Regions from separate parts of the Virgibacillus sp. Bac332 genome, predicted to be linked through region 2. Evidence: riboswitches for the same ligand, from Rfam matches in the RefSeq annotation. Region 2 holds a riboswitch; the other holds the start of a gene.
The links. A riboswitch is a leader RNA that binds a small molecule or an ion and turns the genes downstream of it on or off. The one in region 2 is predicted to bind preQ1.
Positions count from the first base shown of each region.

Region 1: it holds a riboswitch for preQ1, as region 2 does, so the genes downstream of both, queC (7-cyano-7-deazaguanine synthase QueC) here and queF (preQ(1) synthase) in region 2, are expected to answer to the same signal.

Region 1 covers NZ_CP033046.1:2,711,173-2,714,603, reverse strand. Annotated here, with positions in the region: gene queE (7-carboxy-7-deazaguanine synthase QueE) at 1-236, opposite strand, end outside; gene queD (6-carboxytetrahydropterin synthase QueD) at 217-666, opposite strand; gene queC (7-cyano-7-deazaguanine synthase QueC) at 663-1,328, opposite strand; PreQ1 riboswitch class I at 1,415-1,461, opposite strand; gene D9782_RS12865 (TRAP transporter large permease) at 1,726-3,030, opposite strand; gene D9782_RS12860 (TRAP transporter small permease) at 3,020-3,431, opposite strand, start outside.
Region 2 covers NZ_CP033046.1:1,419,552-1,422,982, forward strand. Annotated here, with positions in the region: gene D9782_RS22755 (hypothetical protein) at 211-576, shown strand; gene yidC (membrane protein insertase YidC) at 531-1,298, shown strand; PreQ1 riboswitch class I at 1,369-1,415, shown strand; gene queF (preQ(1) synthase) at 1,747-2,244, shown strand; gene D9782_RS06800 (queuosine precursor transporter) at 2,368-2,976, shown strand; gene D9782_RS06805 (APC family permease) at 3,293-3,431, shown strand, end outside.

The DNA of each region.
Region 1 (3,431 bases), 1.3 Mb from region 2:
GAAATCGTTACATGGCCGAATTGATCTCCACCCTTTTGATATAAGGTTTGCATTATTTCCTCTGCTTCCATCATTTGAATGAGATGTTTCTCTGATCCGTCCCATGTAAATGTTGAATCACACCATGAACAGGAATAATCGCAACCAGCAGTTCGTATAAACATGGTCTTTCTTCCAATAACCATTCCTTCCCCTTGAATGGTCGGTCCAAATATTTCAATTACTGGTATTTTCATCTATATTCTCCTTTGGACGATAAACACAATAACTAGAAGGCGTTTCCCGTAAATACACTTGGATACAACGCGGAGAATGCGAAAAACCATCTAAATATTCCTGTACTAATTCATAAATCGTCCGAGCAACAATTTCTGTTGTTGGAAAGGTATTAGGACACACATTTGAAAAAGCAATATCTTTATTCATAACACCATGATCAAAGCGTTTATGAATCAAATCCTTTATTTCTTTAAAATCAACTAAAAATCCTGTGTGGTTAAGTGTTTCACCAACAATCGTAATATTTGTAAAATATGTATGTCCGTGCATGGACTGACATCTCCCAGTGTCTTGATGTGGAATATAATGTGCTGCTGCAAAATGAAAGTCTTTGTTAATTTCATAGGAATAGTTATGATGTGGAACAGGATAGATTTGTTGTATCATTTTGCTTGCTCCCTCTTCCGATTAGTTTCATATTTTTCTAACCCATTTTTTCTTAATTTACATGCCGGACATTCCCCACATCCACTGCCTTTGATTCCGTTATAGCAGGTCAACGTATTATTTTTCACAAATGAAAAAGCCGCTAGCTGGTCACTTAACTCCCACACCCCTGCTTTATCCAACCACATAAGCGGTGTATGCAAAACAAATTGTTCATCCATTGCTAAATTTATTGTTACATTCAGTGATTTAATAAAAATATCCCGACAATCTGGGTAACCACTAAAATCCGTTTCACAGACACCAGTTACTAAATGTTTGGCATCTATTTGCTTAGCTAAAATTGCTGCGAACGATAAAAACATAAGGTTTCTTCCAGGGACAAAGGTAGATGGTAGCTCTCCCTCATTTTCTGTTATCTCGATATCTTTTCGAGTTAACGCATTTGGTGCTAACTGATTTAACAAACTCATATCCAACAGATGATGTGTAACTTCCAAGTGTTCACAAATATTTCTCGCAACTTGTAATTCTTCGATATGGCGCTGACCATATTGAAATGTTACTGCTTCTACATGTTCAAACTTTCTCAGCGCCCAAAACAAACAAGTAGTACTGTCCTGGCCTCCACTGAATACAACTATCGCTTTTTGGTCGTTCATCGACGCTTCTCCTCCTCGACAAAGAAGAGTGTTCGTTAACTAGCATTTCCCATCAAAAAAACAACACTAAGAAGGGTGTTGTTTTGGTCTCCTTAGTTTTTTATAGAGGGATGGAATTGCGAACCTCTCCTGTATTTTTACAGATTTCTTAATTAAGTTGCAGCTCTAGTTTATCATTCATAAACTAATTATGAAAGATACTTCTTTCTTTCACTATAAATGTAGCTTGAATAGGTTCATTACTATTTGTATAAGTCACAGAAGTTCGGCTATAAAGCAATGCCCACTTCTGAAGAATTTAGAGCTTTTAATTTTCCGTAAGCAATGATCGGTTATTTTCAACGAAGGGATATATGTATAGCAATACTTTTGCATTTTAGAAGATCTTTAATATATTTTATTTCATTAAGCTAGGTAATATCGTTACTATTTGCGGAAATACGATTAACAATACGATGCAAATGATCATCCCAATGATCATAGGCACAGCTCCTCGGAAAATTGTCTGTACTGGAATATTAGTCGCGACTCCTTTAATAACAAAGATACTAATTCCTAACGGGGGTGTTAATGATCCTATATTGATTGCCATCACCATAATAATTCCAAACCAGACACCATCAAATCCAAGTTCCATAATAATCGGATAAATAATTGGAAGCGTTAAAACGATTAAGGATAAGCCTTCGATAAAACATCCTAATATAAATAATACAATTAATATTAAGATCAGAATTACATATGCGTTAAGTTCTAACCCACTCACAAAGGAAGTAAGCTTCACAGGTAGTCTGCTAATTGTGAGAAACTGACTAAATAATGTAGCTCCGATAAGTATTAAAAAGATATAGGCAGTTAACCGTAACGATTCATTAAATGATTGCTTTAGTTTATTCCAGTCAAGTCTTCTAGATAAAAAAGCGAAAATAATTGCACCCATTGCTCCTACACCCGCAGCTTCGGTTGGTGTAAAAACACCTAAGTAGATTCCACCAATACTAATTAAGAATAAGCCTAAAAATGGCCAAACATTTTTTAATGTAAGTAATTTCTCACGAATTGTTGCTTGTTCAGATCTCGCAGGTGCTAATGTTGAATTACGCTGAACAAGAATTGCAATAATAATCATAAAGATAATGACCTGAATGACACCAGGAATAATACCTGCTATTAATAATGCCCCAATTGCTTCCCTTGTTTGAATTCCATATAAAATTAAGATCACACTTGGCGGAATTAATATTCCAAGTGTACCACCTGCTGCTACACAAGCTGTCGATAGACTCGGTTGATATTTAAATTTTTCCATTTCAGGAAGTGAAATTTTAGAAACGGTTGCAGTTGTCGCATTAAGTGAACCAGAAATGGAAGAAAAAATGGCTGCAGTACCAATGGTGGCCATTGCTAATCCTCCCCGAAGATGACCAACCCAACTGTCTACAGCTTTGTATAAATCCTTTCCCAATCCCGTGTATGAAAGAATCATGCCCATCAAAATAAATAATGGGATAACACTTAACGAATAGGAACTCGCCGTGTCAAATGGAGTCCTACCGAGCTGAGCAAATGCCACATCCCAACCTCTTATTAATGTTGTACCTGTCAAGCCTACAAATAAAAGAGAAATACCTACGGGAACCTTTAGTAATAACAAGACAATCAATGCAATAATACTAATAAAACCGATTATTTCAGGACTCATTTGAATGAACCACCTTTTGCAAATAATGAATAGCATGCAGAAATGCGGTTAGCGCGAATAATATTGTCCCTATAACTGCTAACATGGCGATCGGAAAAAGTGGAATACGTAAATCACCTGTTACCGTATGAGCGTAAAAGAGACGAATTGCATATTCACAGGTACTCCATGCTACAAGTAGCATTAAACCCGTGATTAACAAATTAATGGCAGATTCAAATATCCACTGTATACGAGTTGAGAATCGCTCAATTACAAAGTCAATTGTAATATGTCCCTCTCTGACATGTGTGTAAGCTAGGCTTAAGAAGATGACAAGTGATAGACCTAGCTCCGTAAAGTCGACCGTACCCGTGATAGGAGCTTTAAGAATCCATCTACTGAGTACATCTAATGTAATC
Region 2 (3,431 bases):
CTTTATCTTAGTTGACTCGCTCCAGTCGCTACGTATCTAGTCGGGTGCTTATGCTTTTGTTATCCCACAAACAACTGGCAGTAATACCACCACTTATTGAAGTTTCATTTTATATTTACTCATGCTCACCATTTCGGTAAGCTTCATTTAAGCTTTTGTAATCCTATGATATAATAGATATTAGACTGATAAAGGAGGTGAATATAAGTGATGATAGAATTATTAAATGAAGTAGTTAATGATGTGTCGCCATTCTATCTATATATTAGTATATTACTTACGATTGTATCTACCTATCAATTCTTAACAATAGATGCGCGAAATATTATAGAAAATAATAATATTTTGACAAGGGAATATCATAATCTACGTGTACGGTTATTGCCAATGCAAGAATTATTTGGCGAATGTAGAGAGGTTATTGAATGGTTAATTAAAAAGACAAATCGAATAGCATCGCCTGATGATGATACAGACAACGAATCCTTCTCGTTCCAAGCAAATGAATTATCAAAACGAGGAGGACAACAATGGATCGTCAATTTATATTCACATTCCTTAAGAAATATAGTGTAATTAGTATTATTCTTGTAATCTTTTTAACGGGTTGCCAAGGTGATACTAGCGCTGCAGGTTTTTTTAGTTTTGAAAATCCCTTTTCGCAGCTTATCAAATATATTGCCATACTGTTTGGTGGCGACTATGGATTATCAATCATCGTTCTAACGTTGCTTATTCGTTTGCTTTTAATGCCATTATCTTTAAAACAAACGAAAAGTGCTGCAAAGACGAAAGAAAAGATGAGCGAAATGAAGCCTGACATGGATGCTATTACGGATAAGTATAAGGACAAAAAAGATGCAGAGTCGAAAGCAGAGATGCAAAAGGAAATGATGCAACTCTACCAGAAGCATCAATTTAACCCTTTAAGCTCATTGGGGTGTTTGCCGATGCTTATTCAATTTCCGATTATCATAGCGGTTTACTATGCGATTAGGAATTCGCCAGAAATTGCCGCACATTCATTTCTCTGGTTCGATTTAGGACAGGTTGATTTGATTCTACCATTTGTCGCAGCGGCTATTTACTTTATTCAATCGAGAGTATCGTTAATGGGGATGGACGAAAAACAGAGGAAGCAGATGGCGGTTATGTCGCTCTTATCGCCTGTTATGATAGGGTTTATTTCCTTTAATGCACCTGCTGCATTACCATTATATTGGACGGTTAGTGGACTGTTTTTAGTTCTTCAAACATTAATAGCAAAAAGATTGTACTATCCGAAAATCCAACATTAAATAGCGTTGACATCCGAATGTATCCTATTTATAATTACTCGAGTGGAATGGATAGTAGAAAACATTCCGTGCGGGAGAGGTTCTTAGCTTTAACCCTCTATAAAAAACTAAGGACAAATGATGTGATAAAAAGTCATGTGCCTTAGGCCATGGCTTTTTGTTTGTCTAGAGAATTACAAAATTAGCCGATGGATAAATATGGGCGTGTTGAGCTCCAGCACCCAGTAACGAGGCTACTTCACGAATTGCCCTACGACAAGTCACCATCGGCTCGCAAAGCACACCGTGATTCCTTTATATCCGTTGACTCGCTCCGGTCGCTAGGTTTCAAATCGGCGCTTGCACTTGTTCGTTTTGGTGAATTATATTAAATGCTTTGTTTCTAAATGGAGTATTAAGTAGGTACGCACTTGTTTTAACGAAAGAATATTTAAAAGGAGGCTTCGCGATGGCTAGTAGAAGTAATGATGAGTTAACTGGTGTAACACAGCTAGGAAGTCAAGGAACGATGTATGCTTTTGACTACACACCGGACGTACTGGAGGTTTTTGATAACAAGCACCCGGGTCGTGATTATTTTGTTAAATTTAATTGCCCTGAGTTTACCACGCTTTGTCCTAAAACAAATCAGCCTGACTTTGGGACGGTGTATATTAGCTATATACCAGATAAAAAAATGGTTGAGAGTAAGTCACTAAAGCTTTATTTGTTCAGTTTTCGTAATCATGGTGACTTCCATGAAGATAGTATAAATATTATTATGAATGACTTGATTGATTTAATGGCACCCCGTTATATTGAGGTCTGGGGAAAGTTTACACCGCGTGGAGGGATCTCCATAGATCCCTACTGTAATTATGGTAAAGCGGGTACTAAATTTGAGAAGATGGCAGATCAAAGACTAATGAATCATGATCTATACCCAGAAAATATAGATAATCGTTAAAAAGTAGAGGGTTAGGTTTAGGTCTCTTCCTTTATAATCTCGTTTGCAGCACAGACTACAGATTTACAACGTAGTGAAGATTAGGACGTGCTGGCATATTAATGGACAAGGAAGAGGAGTTTTATGTTTATCTATCTTAATGCGTTATTTGTTGGGCTTTTATTACTATCAAATATATTAGCTGTTAAACTGTTTCAAATAGGAGAATTTATTTTGCCTGGGGCTGCGATTGTATATGTCGTGACCTATTTGCTTACAGATGTGATTGGAGAAGTATATGGAAAGAATACAGCTAGAAAAACGGTTCAGGCAGGATTTATAACCCAGTTGTTTGCGGTGTTTTTCATATTTATTGTTGTTCATTTACCGGCTGCACCAGCATTTGGTCTACAATCAGAATTCGAACAAATACTAGGTGGTAGCTTTCGTGTTATTGCAGCTAGCTTGCTCTCTTATATAGCAAGTCAACACCTTGATGTAAGTATTTTTCATCGTCTTCGTGCAAGCCATGGTGAGAAGAAGCTATGGATACGAAATAATGTCTCAACGATGACAAGTCAACTTATTGACACAAGTCTGTTTATAACCATCGCATTCTGGGGAATCGTGCCGCTACGAGTTCTATTGGGTATGATAGTCACCCAATATATATTTAAACTAATCATTGCAATAATAGATACGCCGTTTGCTTATTTGTTGGTTAAATGGGCGAGGAAGCTTGAGGCAAAGTAATAAAGTAACTTTTAATTGTTTATAGGATTTTATTTATTGTAAAGATAATCAAAGATTTATAAACTGTCAATTCCATTGACTTTGCTGAAGAATGAAAGCAAAACAGTAGATTAAAACCAGTTATATTGATAGGATCTCCTACTTCAGGTTCCTATCTTTATGGCCGGTTTTAATTTTCATGAATATATGAAAGGAAGGGTTGCGTATGCATCATTAAGTAGGCAACTTTATAAAAAAGAGATTCGTATAAGGTAATAATTCTGAATAATTAGTTAATATAATGGTGATGTAATTACAAATTGAGGAGGGGAAATGGATGGATGAATCGGATAAGCTATTAAAGATTCTTGGTAATAAAGATGTGCTTGCACTTGCTTTTGGAGCAATGATTGGCTGGGGATGGGTCGTTACGTCTGGATTATGGATTACAGAAGCTGGCTCCATGGGAGCGATGC